One region of the Microbispora sp. CL1-1 genome, then DNA from elsewhere that is predicted to be linked to it. Evidence: predicted binding sites of a transcription regulator. Region 1 holds the regulator's gene; each other region holds the start of a gene.
The links. The regulator HrcA, encoded in region 1, represses chaperone genes, less so after heat shock. The targets are predictions, from matches to a motif close to TTGGCACTCTCNNNNNGAGAGTGCCAA.
Positions count from the first base shown of each region.

Region 2: the regulator HrcA is predicted to act here: its motif matches at 3,913-3,939, upstream of groL (chaperonin GroEL).
Region 3: the regulator HrcA is predicted to act here: its motif matches at 3,681-3,707, upstream of groES (co-chaperone GroES).

Region 1 covers NZ_JAATEK010000023.1:117,832-124,745, forward strand. The annotation lists gene HCK04_RS42735 (histidine triad nucleotide-binding protein) at 1-337, opposite strand, end outside; gene HCK04_RS25065 (SigE family RNA polymerase sigma factor) at 582-1,061, shown strand; gene HCK04_RS25070 (hypothetical protein) at 1,058-1,741, shown strand; gene HCK04_RS25075 (16S rRNA (uracil(1498)-N(3))-methyltransferase) at 1,894-2,628, opposite strand; gene dnaJ (molecular chaperone DnaJ) at 2,638-3,777, opposite strand; gene hrcA (heat-inducible transcriptional repressor HrcA) at 3,778-4,791, opposite strand; gene HCK04_RS25090 (DUF3097 domain-containing protein) at 5,237-6,043, shown strand; gene hemW (radical SAM family heme chaperone HemW) at 6,061-6,914, opposite strand, start outside.
Region 2 covers NZ_JAATEK010000036.1:22,864-29,777, forward strand. The annotation lists gene HCK04_RS30965 (trehalose-6-phosphate synthase) at 1-555, opposite strand, end outside; gene HCK04_RS30970 (RNA polymerase sigma factor) at 659-1,210, shown strand; SAM riboswitch class I at 1,471-1,610, shown strand; gene thrC (threonine synthase) at 1,625-2,899, shown strand; gene HCK04_RS30980 (MoaD/ThiS family protein) at 2,945-3,220, shown strand; gene HCK04_RS30985 (cold-shock protein) at 3,477-3,677, shown strand; gene groL (chaperonin GroEL) at 4,081-5,703, shown strand; gene HCK04_RS30995 (GNAT family N-acetyltransferase) at 5,775-6,203, opposite strand; gene HCK04_RS31000 (AAA family ATPase) at 6,200-6,914, opposite strand, start outside.
Region 3 covers NZ_JAATEK010000005.1:268,188-275,101, reverse strand. The annotation lists gene HCK04_RS08915 (hypothetical protein) at 1-158, opposite strand, end outside; gene HCK04_RS08910 (class I SAM-dependent methyltransferase) at 314-1,537, opposite strand; gene HCK04_RS08905 (MarR family transcriptional regulator) at 1,765-2,331, opposite strand; gene HCK04_RS08900 (NAD-dependent epimerase/dehydratase family protein) at 2,471-3,313, shown strand; gene groES (co-chaperone GroES) at 3,794-4,108, shown strand; gene groL (chaperonin GroEL) at 4,176-5,801, shown strand; gene HCK04_RS08885 (sigma-70 family RNA polymerase sigma factor) at 6,136-6,762, shown strand; gene HCK04_RS08880 (hypothetical protein) at 6,759-6,914, shown strand, end outside.

The DNA of each region.
Region 1 (6,914 bases):
GGGGCCAGGTGAGGCCCCGGCCGCCGAGGACGTGCGCGTGGACGTGGAAGACCGTCTGCCCGGCGCCCTCTCCGGTGTTGAACACGATCCGGTAGCCGCTCTCGGCCACGCCCTCCTGTACGGCCACCGCGTGGCAGGCCTTGAGCAGGTCGTCTGCCAGGCCGTCGTCGGCCGCCGCCAGCGCGGCGGCGTTCTCGTGGTGGGCCCTCGGCACGACGAGGACGTGGGTGGGGGCCTGCGGGTTGATGTCGCGGAAGGCCAGCGCCCGCCCGGTCTCCAGGACGATGTCCGCCGGGACCTCCTTGGCCACGATCTTGCAGAAGAGGCAGTCGCTCACGCGCGAAAGCCTAGCCGTTGACACTAGTTGATGACTGCAATGATCCCCCGGGCTAGGGTGAGTGTGCGAGACTGCACCAGAAAACCCCCCTAGTGTCGGGCGAGGACACCACTGGGCCATGCCCCCTCATGATTCGGAAGAACGTAAACCCCCCGAGGATGACGAGCGTCCTATTGATGTGACCACCGAGACCCTCGTGGCCGACAGGTCGTTGGGAACGGTGCCCGTCGGGTGGGATGCCGACATGGCCGTGACGGCGCTCTACAGCGCTCACTATCGGTCACTGGTGCGTCTCGCCGTGCTGCTGGTGCGTGATGTGGCCAGCGCCGAAGAGGTCGTTCAGGACGCGTTCGTCGCCCTTCATGGCGCCTGGCGCAGGCTGAGGGACACCGACAAGGCACTGGCCTACCTTCGGCAATCGGTCGTGAACCGATCGCGTTCCGTGCTGCGGCACCGAGCGGTCGTCGAGAAGTACGCGCCCAAGGGGCTGCCCGACGCGCCCAGCGCTGAGAACGGCGCGATCGGCGAACTGGAGCGCTCGGCCGTCATCGAGGCGCTGCGCGGCTTACCCACCCGGCAGCGCGAGGCACTGGTGCTGCGATACTACGGCGACCTGTCGGAAGCCGAGATCGCCCACGCGATGGGGATCAGCAAGGGCGCCGTGAAGAGTCACACGGCCCGCGGCATGGCCGCACTACGGATGGCACTGGAGCAGTTCTCATGACCTTCCCTCCCGACGACGAGTACGGCGAGCTGCTCCGCCGTGCCCTGCGCGCGGAGGCGGACTCGGTCGTGCCGTCTCCCGATGGACTCGAAATCATCCGCGGGCGGATCGAGCAGCGTGGTCTGCGCGGCCTGCGGCACCTGCTGTGGCGGCGGGTCGGAGCGGCCGCCGCCGGGGCCGTGCTCGTGGCGGGCGCGGTCGTGATGATCGTCCCCGGCCTGCGCGACCAGGTGGCGCAATCAACGGGCATCTCCAACGCCGGCGACGAACGTGAGGACAACAGGGACACCTCGTCGGTGATCCGGCCGCCCAACCCGGCGGAGCCCTCGCGGCCGGTCGTGATCGTGCCCGTCACCCCGAGCCCGTCGCGCGAACGGCCCAGCCCGACCCCCACGCCCAAGACGGAGGCGACCACCAGACCGTCGCCGTCGCCGTCCGATCCCTGCGTCACGCCCACCCCCGAGGCCGGGGTGATCGAGCCCGACACGGCCCTCCCGCCGACGTGCTCGCCCACGTCGGTGACGCAGGAGACGCCCGTGACGACGCCGTCGGTCTCGCGCCGCCCGTCGTCGCCTCCGCGCACGACGTCCGCGCCCCCGGTCACCCCGAGCACGCCGCCTCCCGCGGAGGCGGCGACGCCCGAAGCGGCGGCGGCCCCGTCGCCCTCGCCCTCGCCCTGACCCGGCCCCCTGGTCGTCGGCCGGGGTCCGCGGCCCGGTGGACGGGCCGGTCCCGGCCTCCGAGTTGACGGGACGGCTTTGTCAGCCGTGGCGGGGCTATGCGCCGCGGCCGGACTATGAGCCGAGGCCGGGCTATGCGCCGCGGCCGTGCGTCACCAGCGGCCGCAGCGGGACATCAGGACGGCCGCCGCGGCCACGCCCGCAGTCGAGGTGCGCAGCACCGTCGGCCCCAGCAGGGCCGGCGTGGCTCCCGCGGCCCGCAACGTGGCGATCTCCTCGTCGGTGACGCCGCCCTCCGGGCCGACGATCATCACGATGTCGCCCGGCTCCTCCGGCAGGGGCAGGCGGCTCAGCGGCTCAGCGGCCTCCTCGTGCAGGACGACCGCGAGCGCCGCCGACGAGACGAGCGCGCCGACCGCCGCGGTCGTGGCCTGCTCTGTCACCTCGGGCAGATGGAAGCGCCGGGCCTGCTTGGCCGCCTCGCGGGCCGTGCCGCGCCAGCGGGCGAGGGCCTTGGCGGCCCGGTCGCCCTTCCACTGGGTGACGCACCGGGAGGCGGCCCAGGGGACGATCACGTCGACCCCGGCCTCGGTCATCATCTCGACCGCGAGCTCGCCCCGGTCGCCCTTGGGCAGGCCCTGGACGACCACCAGTCTCGGCCGGGGCGGCGGGACCTCATAGCGGCGCAGCACCTCGGCGGTCAGCGAGTCCTTCCCCGCCGCCGTGACCGTGCACTCGGCCACCCGCCCCGCGCCGTCGGTCAGGTCGATCCGCTCCCCCGGCCGCAGGCGGCGTACGGCGGCGGCGTGCCGCCCCTCGGGCCCGTCGAGGACGATCGTGTCCCCCGTCTGGCCGGCCGCGTCCGACAGGAACACGGGAACAGTCATGCGATCAGCTCAGCGGCCGTTGAAGGCGTCCCGCAGGCGGGAGAAGAAGCCCTGCTGGCCCGGGGAGAACTTGCCGGGCGGGCGCTCCTCGCCGCGCAGCTTCGCCAGCTCGCGCAGCAGTTCCTCCTGCTGCGGGTCGAGCTTGCTCGGCGTCTCGACGTTCACGTGGATCAGCAGGTCGCCTCTGCCGGTCTCGTTGAGCCGCTGGACGCCCTTGCCGTACAGGGGGATGACCTGGCCGGCCTGGGTGCCGGGCCGGATGTCGATCTCCTCCGCGCCGTCGAGGGTCTCGATCGTGAGCGAGGTGCCGAGCGCGGCGGCCGTCATCGGGATGGCCACCGTGCAGTGCAGGTCGTCGCCGCGCCGCTCGAAGATCTGGTGCGGCCGCTCGACGATCTCCAGGAACAGGTCGCCGGGAGGCCCGCCGCCGGGGCCGACCTCGCCCTCGCCGGCGAGCTGGATGTGCGTGCCGTCCTCGACGCCGGCCGGGATCCTGACCTTGATCGTGCGCCGGGTCCGCACCCGTCCCTCGCCCGAGCACTCCATGCAGGGGTGCCGGATGACGCTGCCGTACCCGCCGCACTGGGGGCAGGGACGCGAGGTCATGACCTGGCCGAGGAACGAACGGGTCACCTGCGACACCTCGCCGCGCCCGTGACACATGTCGCAGGTGTCGGGGTGCGTGCCGGACGCCGCCCCGGAGCCCTGGCAGACCTCGCAGACCACGGCCGTGTCGACCACGATCTCGCGGGTCGTGCCGAAGGCCGCCTCCGCCAGGTCGAGCTCGACCCTGATGGTGGCGTTGCGGCCCCGGCGGGCACGGGAGCGGGGCCCCCGCGCGGCGCCCGCCGAGCCGAAGAAGGCGTCCATGATGTCGCTGAACGGGAAGCCCGCGCCGAAGCCGCCGGCTCCGGCCCCCGCTCCGCCGCCACCGCCGAACGGGTCGGCGCCCATGTCGTACATGCGGCGCTTGCCCGCGTCGGACAGCACCTCGTACGCCTGGTTGATCTCCTTGAACCGCTCCTGGGTCTCCGGATCGGGGTTGACGTCCGGGTGCAGCTCACGGGCAAGACGGCGGTATGCCTTCTTGATCTCTTCCTGGCTGGCGTCGCGCCGTACGCCAAGGGTCGCGTAGTAGTCGTTGGACACTTATGACCCCGCCAGGATCTGGCCGACGTAACGCGCCACCGCGCGCACCGCACCCATCGTCACCGGATAGTCCATTCGTGTCGGGCCCAGCACTCCGAGCCGGGCCAGTTCTCTGTCGCCCGAACCGTATCCGGCGGCCACGATAGACGTGCCGCGGAGCCCGCTGTAGGGGTTCTCGGATCCGATGCGGACGGTCAGTTCGGAAAGCCCGCCGGTCTCCCCCAGCAGGCGGATGAGGACGACCTGCTCCTCCAGGGCCTCCAGCACGTCCCGCAGGCCGATGCTGAAGTCGGCGGCGGCCAGGTTGGCCGTGCCACCGAAGACGATCTTCTCCTCGTGCCGCTCCACGAGCGTCTCAAGCAGCACGGAGAGGATCGTGGCCGCCACCGGCCTGTCCTCGGGGGGCAGGCGGTCGGGAATGTCGGCCACCGTCTCCGGCACCTGGGACAGGCCGCAGCCGTCCAGGCACGCGTTGAGCACGGCGCGCAGATTCGCGATCCGGTCGTCGGCGATGGCCTCGGGCAGATCGACCACACGCTGCTCGACCCGCCCGGTGTTCGTGATCAGCACCAGCATGACCCGGCGCTCCGCGAGCGGGACGATCTCCACATGGCGGACCGACGACCTGGTGAGCGAGGGATACTGCACCACCGCGACCTGACGGGTGAGCTGCGCGAGCAGCCGCACCGTACGCATGACGATCTCGTCGAGGTCCACGGCCCCGGCGAGGAAGGTCTCGATGGCCCTGCGCTCGGCACCCGACAGCGGCTTGATCTGGGACAGCCGGTCGACGAACAGCCGGTATCCCTTGTCCGTCGGCACCCTTCCGGCACTGGTGTGCGGCTGGGTGATGTAGCCCTGCTCCTCCAGCGCCGCCATGTCGTTGCGGATCGTCGCCGGAGAGACGCCGAGGTTGTGCCTGTCCGCCAGGGCCTTGGACCCCACCGGCTCGTTGGTGGACACGTAGTCCTCGACGATGGCCCGCAGGACGGCGAGCTTGCGGTCGTCGAGCAATGTGTCACCTCCCTGTGCCTGGAAACACCGACTCTGGCACTCTGTGTTCCCGAGTGCCAAGTGTACGGCTACCACCCCACCTGGTGCGATAACGCGCAGGGGGGCACGGACAAGCGGGCTGCGAATCGACCGCAAGCCGCATGGCCGACTCTTCACCCTATGCACGAGCACCAGAGACCCGCGCCGGCCGAGGCGACCACGCGGGTTCCCCGCCCATGATGCCCCCGGCACGGCCCGGCGCGCCCCTGTGGCTGCCGCACCCGTTTCCCCCGCCGTACGCCGCTCCCCGGCCGATCCGGCCCCGCGCTGCTGTGGGTCCCTGGGTGCTCTTCGCCGTCCTGCCGGTCGTGCCGGCTTCCTGGCCGCGCCGATCGTGACGATCGTCGTACTCGCGCGCCGCTCCGCGGCCCGCCGCCGCAGGGCGTGATTTGCTAGCGTTCCCCGCATGTACGGGCGGGACGTGCTTTCCGGAGACTGGCGGCGGCCACGGCGGGGGCAGATCCCCGAGGTCCCGGCAGAGCCCGACCTCGTGGTGGAGGACGCCGAGGGCCGCTTCTGCGGCGCCGTGGTGGCCTGCGACAAGGAGGCCGTGACGCTGGAGGACCGGTTCGGCCGCAGGCGGGTGTTCCCGCTGACGCCCGCCGGGTTCCTCCTCGAAGGCAAACCGGTGACGCTGGTGCGGCCCCAGGCCGGCCCCAAGGGCCCGCTGCGGAGCGCCTCCGGGTCGATCGCGGTCGAGGGCCTGCGCGCGCAGGTCGCCAAGGGGAGCCGCATCTACGTCGAGGGCGTCCACGACGCCTCGCTGGTGGAGAAGATCTGGGGACACGACCTGCGGGTGGAGGGGGTCGTCGTCGAGTTCCTCGAAGGGGTGGACGACCTCCCTGCCATCGTCGAGGAGTTCGGCCCCGAGCCGGGCAGGCGGCTCGGCGTGCTCGTCGACCACCTGGTGCCCGGCTCGAAGGAGAGCCGCATCGCCGCCCGGGTGTCCGGGGACGACGTGCTCGTCGTCGGGCATCCGTTCGTGGACATCTGGCAGGCGGTCAAGCCCCGGGCGCTCGGCATCCCCGCCTGGCCGGACGTGCCGCGCGGCGTGCCCTGGAAGGAGGGCGTGATCGCCGCCCTCGGCTGGCGGATGGACCCCCAGGAGGCGTGGCGGCACATCCTGAGCCGGGTCACGACCTACGCCGACCTGGAGCCCGAGCTCCTCGGCCGTGTGGAAGAACTGATCGACTTCGTCACCGCCCCCGTTTAAGGGGTGAGATCCCGGATCTAAGGGGTGAGGTCCCGGACCACCGCGTCGGCGAGCAGCCTGCCGCGCAGCGTGAGCACGGCCTGGCCGGCCTTGAACGCCTCCACCTCCAGCAGTCCGTCCGCCAGTGCCCGCGCGCACGCCGTACGCGCCTGGGGGGCGAGGTCGGCCAGCGGGAGACCCGAGGCGAGGCGCAGCTCCAGCATGACTCTTTCGACGGCCCTGTCCTCCGCCGACAGCACCTCGCGGGCGTGCGCGGGCGAGGTCCCGGCCGCCAGCCGGGCGGCGTACGCCGCCGGATGCTTGACGTTCCACCAGCGGGTGCCGCCGACGTGGCTGTGCGCCCCCGGCCCGGCCCCCCACCAGTCGCCGCCGGTCCAGTAGAGCAGGTTGTGGCGGCAGCGCGCCTCGTCTCCCGCCGCCCAGTTGGAGATCTCGTACCAGCTCAGGCCCGCGGCCGTCAGCATCTCCTCGGCGATCAGGTAGCGGTCGGCCGCCACGTCGTCGTCCGGCATCGGCAGCTCGCCGCGCCGGATGCGTGCGGCGAGCCGGGTGCCGTCCTCGACGATCAGGGAGTACGCCGAGACGTGGTCGGGCCCGGCGGCCAGCGCGGCCTCCAGGGAGGCCCTCCAGTCGTCGTCGCTCTCCCCCGGCGTGCCGTAGATGAGGTCGAGGTTGACGTGCTCGAACCCGGCGTCGCGGGCCTCTCGTACGGCCTCGGCGGGCCGGCCGGGGGTGTGCCGCCGGTCGAGGACGGCGAGGACGTGCTCGCCCGCGCTCTGCATGCCGAAGCTCATCCGGGTGAACCCGCCCGCCCGCAGTTCCTTCAGGTAGGCCGGGTCGACGGACTCGGGGTTGGCCTCGGTCGTCACCT
Region 2 (6,914 bases), on a different contig from region 1:
GAAGTATTCCGGCGGCGCCCAGGGCGTGTGCGAGAAGTGGGCGATGCGCAGGTCGGGCCGCTCGACCCGGAGCATCGCCGGGGTCAGCGTCAGGTGGTAGTCCTGCACCATGACGCGCGCCCGGTGGGCCGCCTCCTCGGCCAGGGCCAGCGCGAACGCGCCGTTGTACGTGCGGTACGACTCCCACTCGCGGCGGAACCGCGTGCCGAACTCGGGGGAGAAGGGCGTGTTGTAAAGCAGGTGGTTGACGAACCACAGGGTCGAGTTGGCCACGGCGTTATAGGCCCGGTGGAAGACGGCGGGCGGAATGTCCAGCATGCGGATCGGGCCCGTGTCGAAGGCCCGGTCGAGCCGCCCGCCGTGCGTCCGGCGCACCGCCCCCCGGTCGCCGTCCGACAGCGCCGCGCAGACCCACAGGACGTCGGTGTCCTTGACCACCTCGGACAGGCCGGAGACGAGCCCGCCGCCGCCCCTGCGCATGGTCAGGCCGCCGTCTTCAGACAGCGTGAAGGACACCGGGCCCCGGTTGGACGCGATCAGAACGGTGCTGCTCATCTTCGGGTTCCCTCGATCAGAGCGGGCGCGCATGCCGGAAGATTAATAAAAGCCGACCTCCGTCAATAGGATGTCAACCGATCGCGGGAGGGCTGGATACGGCATGGCACTGGACGACACCACCGAGGACCTGGCCCGATCTGCTGCCCGGGGGGACCATCGCGCGCTCGGCGAACTGCTGCGGCGCATCGAGCCCGACGTGCTGCGGCACTGCGAGAGGCTTCTACCGTATCGGCAGGACGCCGAGGAGGCGGCGCAGGACACGCTGCTCGCCGTGGCGCGCAACATCGCGAGGTTCGAGGGGCGGGCAAGGTTCAGCACCTGGCTGCACATCGTGACCGTCAACTGCGCCAGGACCACCTATCGCTCACTCAAGCGGCGTTCGTCCGAACAGGTGGAGGAGCTGCCCGAGCAGCGGCCCGATCCCCGGCGGGTGAGCGTCATCGCCGGCTCGCGGCTCGACCTGCTCGACGCGATGGAGGCGCTGGAGGCCGAGCGGCCCGACCTCGCCCAGGCGCTCGTGCTGCGCGACATCTGCCAGCTCGACTACGCGGAGGTCGCCGACCAGCTCAAAATCCCCCTCGGGACGGTCAAGTCCCGCATCCACCAAGCGCGCAAGTACGTGCAGAGCGCCCTCGGCGAGGCGTACGGCTGATACAAAACGTCTCGCCATATGAGACGTCAGAACGGACACCGGGGACGCCGGGGTACAGTGCTAGTGCCGCGACTGACAAGATTTGCCCGCACGGGGCGGTGGCCAGACTGGTGCATCGCAAGGCGGAGGAGGAGCTCGTAGCCGGAGGCCACGGGCGACGACGACAACGCCGCGAGGTGCCGCTCTGGGTGACGCGACGGGGCAAAGATTGGCAGGAGGGGCACTTAAGGACCTTCTCTGGAAGGTCCTACAACTGAACATGCTCATCCAGAGGGGTGGAGGGACCGGCCCTGCGAAGCCCCGGCAACCTCCCCGGTGTCGAACTCGTGCCCACGAGGCCCGGCCGGGACAGGTGCCAATTCCGGCTCGTGGCCAAGGTGGTCGCGAGCGAAGATGAGGGAAAGGCCTCGCTTCATGGCGCACACCAGCACTGCCGCTAGCACTCCCGCGAACACCGTCGAGTTCGGCCCCGCCACCGGACTTTCGTGTCGTGAATGTGGCGCTCTTTACGAACTCGGCCCGATTTTCGCCTGTACGGAGTGTTTCGGCCCCCTTGAGGTGGCGTACGACTTCGGCGAGATCCGTCGGGAGGACATCGAGTCCGGCCCGGCGAACATCTGGCGTTACCGCTCCCTGCTCCCCGTTCCCGCCGGCGTGACGGCCAAGCCCAACCTCCAGCCAGGCTGGACCAAGCTCGTGAAGGCCGACAGGCTGGCGGCCGAGCTGGGCCTGCGGTCGCTGCACGTCAAGGACGACTCCGGCAACCCGACCCACTCCTTCAAGGACCGGGTCGTCGCGATCGCGCTGGAGGCCGCGCGCAACTTCGGCTTCCACACCCTGTCGTGCTCCTCCACCGGCAACCTCGCCGGCGCGGTGGGCGCGGCGGCCGCCCGGGCCGGGCTGGACTCCTGCGTGTTCATCCCCGCCGACCTGGAGCCGGCCAAGGTGACCATGGCCGCGGTGTACGGCGGCCGCCTCGTCGCCATCGACGGCACCTACGACGAGGTCAACCGCTTCTGCTCCGAGCTCATCGGCGACGAGCTGGGTGAGAAGTGGGGCTTCGTCAACGTCAATCTCCGGCCCTACTACGCCGAGGGCTCCAAGACGCTGGCGTACGAGATCGCCGAGCAGCTCGGCTGGCGGCTGCCCGACCAGATCGTCATCCCGGTGGCCTCCGGCTCGCAGCTCACGAAGATCGACAAGGGCTTCCGTGAGCTGATCAAGCTGGGGCTGGTCGAGGAGCGGCCCTACCGGATCTTCGGTGCGCAGGCCGAGGGCTGCTCGCCGGTCTCCCGGGCGTTCAAGGCCGGGCAGGACGTGGTGCAGCCGGTGCGGCCCGACACCATCGCCAAGTCCCTGGCAATCGGCAACCCGGCGGACGGGCCGTACGTGCTCGACATCGCGCGCCGGACGGGCGGCGCGGTGGAGGACGTGACCGACGAGGAGATCGTCGACGCGATCCGCCTGCTGGCCAGGACCGAGGGCGTCTTCGCCGAGACCGCGGGCGGCGTCACGGTCGGCGTGCTGCGCAAGCTGGTCCGCGAGGGCCGCCTCGACCCGGACGCCGAGACCGTGGTGCTGAACACCGGCGACGGGCTCAAGACGCTCGACGCGGTGGCCGAGCACGCCCGTCCCACCGCCGTCATCCGTCCCTCTCTCGACGCGTTCCGTGCGGCATTCGCCAACTGAAAGCGTTTCAAAAGGCCCATCGGCAGTAACGAAAGCGAGCGAACAATGAGCGTTTCCGTGCGGATTCCGACGATTCTCCGGACGTACACCAACGGGGCCGCGGAGGTGAGCGGCGAGGGAGGAACGCTTCGCGAGGTCCTGCAGAAGCTCGACGCGGACTACCCGGGCATCGGCGGGCGCATCCTCGACGAGACGGGTAAGATCCGGCGTTTTGTCAACGTCTACGTCGGAGAAGAGGACGTCCGATTCGCCGAGGGTCTGGACACCGCCACGCCGGACGGAGTGCAGATTTCGGTCATCCCCGCCGTCGCCGGAGGCTGAGCCGCCGTACCGGGGCCGAGCACCTGACATGCGCTTCTGCGGGTGGAGAAGTCATACGGTGCCATGGCAAATGGTGCAGCTCTCAACTATTAAACAGTAAAGTGAATATTCTTCGGTCCCGCTTTGAGCGAACGCCAAGTAGTAGTTTGCGGATTGACTCTGTTGTCCTACGGCTTGACACGGGTATGGTCGATGTCGATCGACAAAACCGGGGGCTTCTTGGGTGTGGTCCCCAGCCCAGCAAGAGGAGTCGGAAGTGGCGCAGGGCACCGTCAAATGGTTTAACGCGGACAAGGGCTACGGCTTCATCGCGGTAGACGGTGGTAAGGACGTGTTCGTCCATTACTCGGCAATCCTGATGGACGGCTACAAGGCCCTCGAGCAGGGTCAGCGGGTTGAGTTCGACATCACGCAGGGTCAGAAGGGCCCGCAGGCGGAAGCCGTACGCGCCGTCTGATCCCGTCATCGACCTACGGAAGGCCCGGTGCGCGACCCCGCGCACCGGGCCTTCCGCCTGCTGTACGCCTTCTTTGCCTTACTCGGCCCCGCGGTTCAGGCCGGTGAGTGTGGTGCTCCGGAGGGAGCCTGGCCCCTTGGTCTCGGCCGGCTCGGCTGGTGAGTCTCGGCAGGTGGCGCGGCGCACCGAAGGGATGCTCCGGACATACCGTACAAGCTGGTCAGCATGGCTTCCGCTTGCACTCTCAGGGGTAGAGTGCTAAATACTTGTTTGGCACTCTGAGGTCGAGAGTGACAACAATCGGGATCGGGGCGATGGGGCCCGCGCAGGGATAGCGGGTCCATGCCGTCGCGGGCGTCGGCTCGGTCCGTGAAGACACCCTGCTACTGGGAGGTCTAGCCTAATGGCAGCCAAGATGATCGCGTTTGACGAGGACGCCCGGCGCGGTCTCGAGCGCGGTATGAACCAGCTCGCCGACGCCGTGAAGGTGACCCTCGGCCCGAAGGGCCGCAACGTCGTGCTGGAGAAGAAGTGGGGCGCCCCCACGATCACCAACGACGGTGTCTCCATCGCCAAGGAGATCGAGCTCGAGGACCCGTGGGAGAAGATCGGCGCCGAGCTCGTCAAGGAAGTCGCCAAGAAGACCGACGACGTCGCCGGTGACGGCACCACGACGGCTACCGTGCTCGCCCAGGCGCTGGTCCGTGAGGGTCTGCGCAACGTCGCCGCGGGTGCGAACCCGATGGCGCTGAAGAAGGGCATCGAGGCCGCCGTCGAGCGCGTCAGCGAGGAGCTGTCGAAGCTCGCCAAGGACGTGGAGACCAAGGAGCAGATCGCCTCCACCGCCTCCATCTCCGCCGCCGACACCGAGATCGGCGCCCTCATCGCCGAGGCGATGGACAAGGTGGGCAAGGAAGGCGTCATCACCGTCGAGGAGAGCAACACCTTCGGCCTGGAGCTGGAGCTCACCGAGGGCATGCGCTTCGACAAGGGCTACGTGTCCGGCTACTTCGTGACCGACCCCGAGCGCATGGAGGCGGTCTTCGAGGACCCGTACATCCTGATCGTCAACTCCAAGGTCTCGGCCAACAAGGACCTGCTGCCGCTGCTCGACAAGGTCGTGCAGTCCGGCAAGCCGCTGGTCATCATCGCCGAGGACGTCGAGGGCGAGGCCCTGGCCACCCTGGTCGTCAACAAGATCCGCGGCCTGTTCAAGTCCGTCGCCGTCAAGGCTCCGGGCTTCGGCGACCGCCGCAAGGCCATGCTGGGCGACATCGCCATCCTCACCGGTGGCCAGGTCATCTCCGAGGAGGTCGGTCTAAAGCTCGAGAACGCCACTCTCGACCTGCTCGGCCGCGCCCGCAAGGTCGTCGTCACCAAGGACGAGACCACGATCGTCGACGGCGCCGGTGACGCCGAGCAGATCGCCGGCCGGGTCAACGAGATCCGCGCCGAGATCGAGCGCACCGACTCCGACTACGACCGCGAGAAGCTCCAGGAGCGCCTCGCCAAGCTGGCCGGCGGCGTCGCCGTCATCAAGGCCGGCGCGGCCACCGAGGTCGAGCTCAAGGAGCGCAAGCACCGCATCGAGGACGCCGTCCGCAACGCGAAGGCCGCGGTCGAGGAGGGCATCGTCCCCGGTGGTGGCGTGGCTCTGCTGCAGGCCGGCGCCAACGCGTTCGACAAGCTCGAGGTCAACGGCGACGAGGCCACCGGTGCCGCGATCGTCCGCAAGGCCCTTGAGGAGCCGCTGAAGCAGATCGCCGTCAACGCCGGCCTCGAGGGCGGCGTCGTGGTGGAGAAGGTCCGCAACCTCCCGGCTGGTGAGGGCCTCAACGCCGCGACCGGCGAGTACGTCAACATGTTCGAGTCCGGCATCATCGACCCGGCCAAGGTCACCCGCTCGGCGCTGCAGAACGCGGCGTCCATCGCGGCGCTGTTCCTGACCACCGAGGCCGTCATCGCCGAGAAGCCCGAGAAGGAGAAGGCCCCCGCCATGCCCGGCGGCGGCGACATGGACTTCTGATCCATCTGCCTGCTTCGTCTCAACGGAAGGGCGGTTCCCCTCGGGGGAACCGCCCTTTCCCGTTGAACGCGTCAGGTGAGGCGTCTGACCCAGCGGGCGCAGTCGGTCTGCATCGTGTATCCCGCCGCCGTCCAGGCGTGATGCGCCAGGGCGTTGTCGTGCAGGACCATCGCGTCGGCGCGGAACGCGCCGAACTTCCTGAACCGCTCCTCGGCGGCCCGGATCAGCAGCGATCCGATGCCCATGCGCCGGTGGGCGGGGTCCACGGCGAGCCGGTAGAGGTGGGCGCGCCAGCCGTCCCATCCGGCGATGAGCGTGCCGACCATGCGGCAGTCGATCTCGGCGACGAGCAGCGCCTCGGGATCGCGCTCGATCAGGGCCACCACCTTGCCCGCGTCGTCGTGCCTGTCGGTGTTCTCCGCGGCCTCAAGCCAGAACCGCAGTACGGCCGGGACATCGTCGAGCGCTCCATAGCGGACGCGTACGTCGGGAGAGGTCATCGCAGCTCCTCCGGAAGATCGCGGTCGTGCAGGACGGTCAGCGACGTTACCGCCCGGGTGAGGACCACGTAGAGGCGGGCGAGGCCACGCTCCTCCGCCTCCACGATCGCGGCCGGCTCGACGACGATCACGTGGTCGTACTCCAGACCCTTGGCGAGCGTCGCCGGGACCAGCAGCACCCGGTCGTCGCCCGTCGAGTCGGGGCCGAGCACCGTGTGCGGCACCGCCGCGGCCTCCAGAGCCGCCGAGAGCGCGGGAAGGGCCGAGTCCGGGGCGATGACGCCGATGGAGCCCTCCTGCGCGAGAGCCTGCCGTACGGCCCCGGGGAGGGCGGCGGTGACGTCGGCCTCGCGGCGTACGGACAGGGAGCCTGCGCCGGGACGCAGCGAGCGCGGCGGGGCGAGATCCGGCGCCACGGAGGGCAGCAGCCGCGCGGCGAAGTCGAGGACCTCGCGAGGCACACGGAAGCCGAGCGTGAGCTCGGTGACCTCGCCGGACGGCTGGCCGAGGTGGTCGAGCACGGTCTTCCACGAACGCGCCGACCAGGGAGTGGTGCCCTGGGCGAGGTCGCCGAGCACGGTGGCCGAGCCGGTGCGGCAGCGGCGTCCGAGCGCCCGCAACTGCATCGCCGACAGGTCCTGCGCCTCGTCCACCACGAGGTGTCCCCGCGACGGCGTCCGTTCGATGAGGTCGGCCAGCTCGTCCAGCAGC
Region 3 (6,914 bases), on a different contig from region 1:
ATGCCTTCCAGCCGCTGGCGGATCTCGTCGAGCACGGCGCCCTGCGTCCTCTGCTCGTAGACGTGGTCCTGGGCCGCCCGGGCGAGCAGCTCACGCATCCGGTCGGAGATGGCGGTCTGGCTGCCCGCCTGGAGGAGGTTGTGGCTGGAATGCTCCACCGAGAATGCTCCTTCACTCGCCGAAACGTCGGTTCGGCCCGTCTCGCGCAGATGAACGAACAGGCGGCACGCCCGACCGCCAACTTTAGGCCCTGACCCGCGGCCATCAGGCGTGGAATGAGAAAGGCGGTAATTGCCGGTGAATTGTCGCGGTATTACCCGTCCGTGCTGGTAGCGGGCTCGCAGAGCAGGGCGAACGGCCTTTCTTCGATGCGGGTTAGCACGATCACGCAGGAATTGTCGCCGGAAAGCCGAAGATCCTTGCGCAGCCGTTCGACATCGACGGCGGACCCGCGCTTCTTGATGGTGACCACGCCGACGCGCCGCTCGCGCAGCGCCGCTCTCAGCCGCTTGAGCGAGAACGGCATGACGTCGGTCACCTCGTAGCAGGGCGCCCATTCCGTCCGTACGAGCCGGTCGCTCGTGATGTAGGCGATCCGGGGATCGAGCAGACGGCCTGACACGAGGGCCGCGACCTCGGCGACCAGGTGGGCCCGCACCGCGGCGCCGTCGGGCTCGTAGAGATAGCGGCCCACCGGCCCGGTCTCCGCCTCGGCGCCGGACGCCGTGAGCGTGGCCCCGGACGGCAGCAGGGTGGCGCGGCGCCCGCCCGGCCCCATGCCGGTCCAGATCGCCGCCTCCTTCACCTCGCCGCGGTAGGACACCCACTCGGCCTCGGCGCCCTCCGGGATGAACTCGTACGGGATGCCGGGGGCCACCTTCAGACAGGCCGCCGGGGCGCGGGCCACCAGGTCGAGCACGACCGGCCACGTGGGGGAGTAGGCCATCGGGTCGAAGGTCCGTCCCCTGGCCCCCCTTCTGGCGGGATCGGCGAACAGCAGGTCGTATCCGCCGGGGTCGGCCAGCGCGGCGTCGCCCGTGCGGACGTCGACCAGGGCGGACAGGCCGAGCGCCGCCGCGTTGGCCCGGGCGATCTCCACGGTCAGCGGATCGAGGTCCACGGCGTGCACCGGGCAGCCCGCCCTCGCCAGCGCGAGCAGGTCGCCGCCGATCCCGGAGCAGACGTCCAGCACGGAGGGGCCGCCCTCCGGCCCTCCGCCGGCCCGGATGTCGCCGGCCCGGATTCCGGAGGCCCGGATCCTGGCAGCGCGGTGTGCGGCGACCTCGGGACGGGTGGCCTGCTCCAGCCCGTGAGGGGTGAAGTACATGACGGCGGCGTCGGGGCCGAACTTCGCCTCGGCCCGCCGCCGCAGCGACGCCTGGGTGAGCGCCGCCGCCGTCAGGTCGGCCGGGTGGCTCCGGCGCATCGCGCTCGCGGCGGCCACGGGATCGGCGCCGTCGGCGAGTATCTTCACGGCCTCGTCGAGGGCCCCGCGCCCGGCGGGTGTGAGCAGCGTGCGGAAGGCGTCCAGGTCCACGCTCGCGACGCTACCGTTTGCCGGACCCGCACGTCGGCCGGAGGCTCCGCCCTGTGGACAACCCGGAGCCGACGACGGCTCCGGGGCCGGTCGGCGGGAGCCGGTGTCGCCGAGCCGCGCACGTCGGCGGAGGCTTCGTCGTGTGGACGATCGCGGCGGCGGCTTCGTCGTGTGGACGATCGCGGCGGCGGCGACCGCGGAGGCGGTGACCGCAGGCTCGGGGCCGGTCAGCGGGAGCCGGTGTCGCCGAGCGAGGCGAGCAGCTTGCAGAGCAGCCCCGACAGCCGCTCCCGATCCTCGCCGGTGAGGCCGGACAGCATCCGCTCCTCGTTGGCCACGTGACCCTCCAGCAGGGTGTCGACCACCGTACGGCCCTCGCCGGTGAGGGTGATCAGGACCATGCGGCGGTTGGACGGCGCGACCTCGCGATGCACCAGGCCCCGGGCGACGAGGCGGTCCACCCGGTTGGTGAGCGCGGCGGAGCTGACCATGGCGGCCGTGGCGAGATCGCTCATGCAGAGCCGGTGATCGGGGTTGGCACGGCGGAGCGTCGCGAGCACGTCGAACTCCCATGGTTCGATGTCGTGCCCGGCGAAATACTCCTTGATGCCCTTCTCCAGCAGGCGGGACGCGCGGGAGATCCGCCCGGCCACTCCCATCGCCGAGCAGTCGACGTCAGGGCGCACCCGGGCCCACTGGCCGAGGATCTGGTCGACGGCGTCGTTGTGGGGAGCGGGGTCGCCGGCGGCGAGGGTGTCGTTCCCGGGGGTCTCGTTCGTGAGGGTGTCGTTCATAGCGCGCGCGGTCTGGGTTCTCCTCGCCGCTCCTCCTCCACCACCCATGGTAACGGACATTTCGACGTTGAAATATCGATGGGATCTACGCTACCTTTGGCATCGAACAGTCAAACATCAAAATGTTAGAGGTGGAAAAATGAAGGTCCTGGTGCTGGGCGCGACCGGCTACATCGGTTCGGTGCTGACGGAGCGGCTCGCCGAGCGCGGCCACGAGGCGGTCGCGCTCGTACGGCCGAAGGCCCGCGACACCGCCGTTCCTGGCGAGGTGCGCCATGGCGACCTGTACGAACCCGAGACCCTCAAGAGCGCGGTGACGCCGGACATCGACGTCGTCGTGCACTCCGCCAACCCCACCGGTGACGAGCAGGTGGACGTCGCGGCGATCGAGGCGCTGGCCGGAGGGGGCGCGCGGCTCGTCTACATCAGCGGCGTCTGGGTGCTCGGTGCCACCACCGAGGCGGCGGGCGAGGACGCGCCGGTGAACCCCATCACCCCCTCCCGCTATCGCCCGCGGGTGGAACGGCTCGTGCTCGACGCGGGCGGCGTCGTCGTGAGGCCCGGCATCGTGTACGGCCGGGGCGTCGGCATCCCCACCCTGCTCACCGCCCCCGGGCAGGAGGACGGCCGCTATGTCCACGCGGGCGGCCCGGCGCCCACCTGGGCGACCGTGCACGTCGACGACCTGGCGGACCTGCTCGTGCTCGCGATCGAGAAGGCGGCGCCGGGGAGCCTTTTCCACGCCGTCGCCGAGGAGGCGGTGAGCGTCGCCGACGTGGCGGCGGCCGCGGGCCGTACGGGGAAGGCCGTGCCGTGGCCGATCGACGAGGCGGGTGAGGTGCTCGGGCGTCCCTTCGCCGAGGGGCTGGCCCTGAGCCAGGTGGTGAGCGGCGACCTGGCCAGGAAGGTCCTCGGCTGGAGGCCGAGCCGCCCCGGCCTCCTGGACGACGTCCGCTCCGGGTCGTACGCCTCGCGCGCCTGACCGTCCCCGTGCCCCGCGACGTGGCCCCGCCGCCTGTCGCCGCGACTCCCCGCGCCCTGTCCCCGCGTCCCGCGCCCTGTCCCCGCGCCCCGCGCCCTGTCCCCGCGACCTGGCCCGCCGCCTGTCGCCGCGACTCCCCGCGACCTGTCCGCGCAACGTGGCCCCGCCGCCTGTGCCGGCAACCCGGCCCGCCGTCGCGCCTCCCGCGGCCTGTCCCTGCTGAGAGGCGCCGGTCCGCCGGAAGCGGGCGGCGGTGACGCCGGCGCGGCGGACGGGGCATAACCTCGGGAGCGTCGCCGCCGGATGCGTCTGACCTGCGATGCCGGTTCGTGTTGACTGTCACGCGCCACTTGCATACTGTTTCGTGTTGGCACTCTGCCATTGAGAGTGCCAACAGCGACGAGACAGGTCTGACACCCGCGACGGCAGGCCGCTGGTCGCCTCTTCAGCTCATTCATCGCAATCTGAAGGGGAGGTCCGATCGTGACGACCGCCACCAAGGTTCCCGTTAAGCCGCTTGGCGACCGCATCGTGGTCCAGCCGCTTGAGGCCGAGCAGACCACCGCCTCCGGCCTGGTCATCCCGGACACCGCCAAGGAGAAGCCGCAGGAGGGCCGTGTCCTCGCTGTGGGCCCGGGCAACTGGGACGAGGACGGCGAGAAGCGCATCCCGCTCGACGTCAAGGAGGGCGACGTCGTCCTCTACAGCAAGTACGGCGGCACCGAGGTCAAGTACGGCGGCGAGGAGTACCTGGTGCTCTCGGCCCGCGACGTGCTCGCCATCATCGAGAAGTAGGCCGCGCCGGCTTGTGGAGCCCCGGGACCTTGCGCCCGGGGCTCCGCGCGCTCACAAGGAGACCTGAATGCCGAAGATCCTGGAGTTCGAAGAGGACGCGCGGCGCGCTCTCGAGCGTGGTGTGAACGCTCTCGCCGACGCCGTCAAGGTGACGCTCGGCCCCCGCGGCCGCAATGTCGTCATCGACAAGAAGTTCGGTGCGCCGACGATCACGAACGACGGTGTGACCATCGCTCGCGAGGTCGAGCTGGACAAGCCGTACGAGAACCTGGGCGCCCAGCTCGCCAAGGAAGTCGCCACCAAGACCAACGACATCGCGGGCGACGGCACCACCACCGCGACCGTCCTGGCCCAGGCCATGGTCCGCGAGGGCCTGCGCAACGTGGCCGCCGGCGCGCAGCCGCTCGGGCTCAAGCGCGGCATCGACAAGGCCGCCCAGGCGGTCAGCGAGCGCCTGCTCAGCAGCGCCCGCCACGTCGAGGACAAGAAGGAGATCGCCAACGTCGCGACGATCTCCGCGCAGGACGCGAAGATCGGCGGCCTGATCGCCGAGGCGTTCGACAAGGTGGGCAAGGACGGTGTCATCACCGTCGAGGAGTCCAACGCGATGGGCCTGGAGCTGGAGTTCACCGAGGGCCTCCAGTTCGACAAGGGCTACCTGTCGCACTACATGGTGACCGACTCCGAGCGCATGGAGGCGGTCCTCGAGGACCCGTACATCCTCATCACCCAGGGCAAGATCTCCTCCATCGCGGACTTCCTGCCGCTGCTGGAGAAGGTCGCCCAGACCAAGCGCCAGCTGCTGGTCATCGCCGAGGACGTCGAGGGCGAGGCCCTGGCCGTCCTGGTGACCAACAAGATCCGCGGCACCTTCACGTCCGTCGCCGTCAAGGCCCCGGGCTTCGGCGACCGCCGCAAGGCCATGCTGCAGGACATCGCGATCCTCACCGGCGGCCAGGTCGTCAGCGAGGAGGTCGGCCTCAAGCTGGAGCACGTCGGCCTCGAGGTGCTCGGCACGGCCCGCCGCGTCGTGGTCAACAAGGACACCACGACGATCGTGGACGGCGCCGGCGACGCCCAGGCGATCGAGGACCGCATCCGCGAGATCAAGGTCGCGATCGAGCAGTCCGACTCCGACTGGGACCGCGAGAAGCTCCAGGAGCGTCTCGCGAAGCTGGCCGGCGGCGTGTGCGTGCTGCGCGTCGGCGCCGCCACCGAGGTGGAGCTGAAGGAGAAGAAGCACCGCCTCGAGGACGCGATCTCCGCGACCCGCGCCGCGATCGAGGAGGGCATCGTCTCCGGCGGTGGCTCCGCGCTCGTGCACGTGTCCAAGGAGCTCGACGACCTGGGCCTGACCGGCGACGAGGCCACCGGTGTCTCGATCGTCCGCAAGGCGCTGATCGAGCCCGCCCGCTGGATCGCCGAGAACGCGGGCCTGGAGGGTTACGTCGTCACCACCAAGATCGCCGAGTTGAACGCGGGTGAGGGCCTCAACGCCGCCACCGGCGAGTACGGCGACCTGGTGGGCCAGGGCGTCATCGACCCCGTCAAGGTGACCCGTTCGGCCGTGCAGAACGCCGCGTCCATCGCCGGCATGCTGCTCACGACCGAGGCCCTCGTCGTGGACAAGCCCGAGGAGGAGGCTCCGGCCGCCAACGGCGGCCACGGCCACGGCCACGGTCACGGCCACTGATCCCGCGCCTTCCGCGCCTCGCGCCCCGCGCCCGCCCGCAAGGGCGGACCGCGGGGCGCGCTGCTTTTCCGCCCCGTGCCCGCCCCGTGCCCGCCCCCTGCCCGCCGTGTCGCGGGACGGGCCGCCGGGGACGAAGCCGCCTCGCGGGCAATGCGAACGACGCACGCTTCTTTTTCCCTGTCAAGTCGTCCGGCGTATATCCCGCGTTTTGGGCTTTCTGGTTGGAATGTTCCAACGGACGAGTGATCACATGATTACGGCGTGTTATCGACGCGTCAATGTGACCAATCCGTAGCCATTAACCATGACGACATGAACGATCGCGGCGGGCATCATGCCTAACGTGACCGAGGGATGCGTCGCCGACGCCGTAACTGGGGTAAGGCTTGCGACGAGATCGGATGAGCCCGACCTCAGGGAACTGACCAGCCTTGCCGTACAGGGAGATCGCACCGCGATCGAATCACTGCTGGGACATTTACGCCCGATGGTGGTTCGCTACTGCAGAGCCCGACTGGGCAGGGTGTCCGGTCAATACCACATCGCCGACGACGTGGCCCAGGAGGTGTGCATCGCGGTGCTGTCGGCACTGCCGCGCTACCGCGACATGGGCCGCCCGTTCGCCTCGTTCGTCTTCGGCATCGCCTCCCACAAGGTGGCCGACGCGCTGCGCAGCTCGGTGCGCTCGGCCGTGCCGACGCAGGACCTGCCGGACGGGCCCGACGAGGGACCGGGACCGGAGGAGACGGTCGTGCGCTACATCGAGGCGCAGCACGCCCGCGATCTGCTCGCCCGGCTCCCGGACACGCAGCGCGAGCTCCTCATCCTGCGGGTGGTGTCGGGCCTGTCGGCCGAAGAGACGGGTAATGTACTCGGCATGTCACCAGGTGCCGTCCGGGTCGCGCAGCATCGTGCGCTCGCCAGGCTCCGGCAACTGGCCGAGCTGGAGTCGATTGCGTGACCACGAAACGTCGTCGTACGGCTCGCCACCTCGGGTCGTACGGCGATGCCGATGTGGAGGGCGAAGTACTGAGGACCGATGCCCTCCTCGACGCGCTGGCCCGCCGTGAGCTGGTGGGCGGCGCGGACGCCGCCATCCGCTTGCTCGGCGCG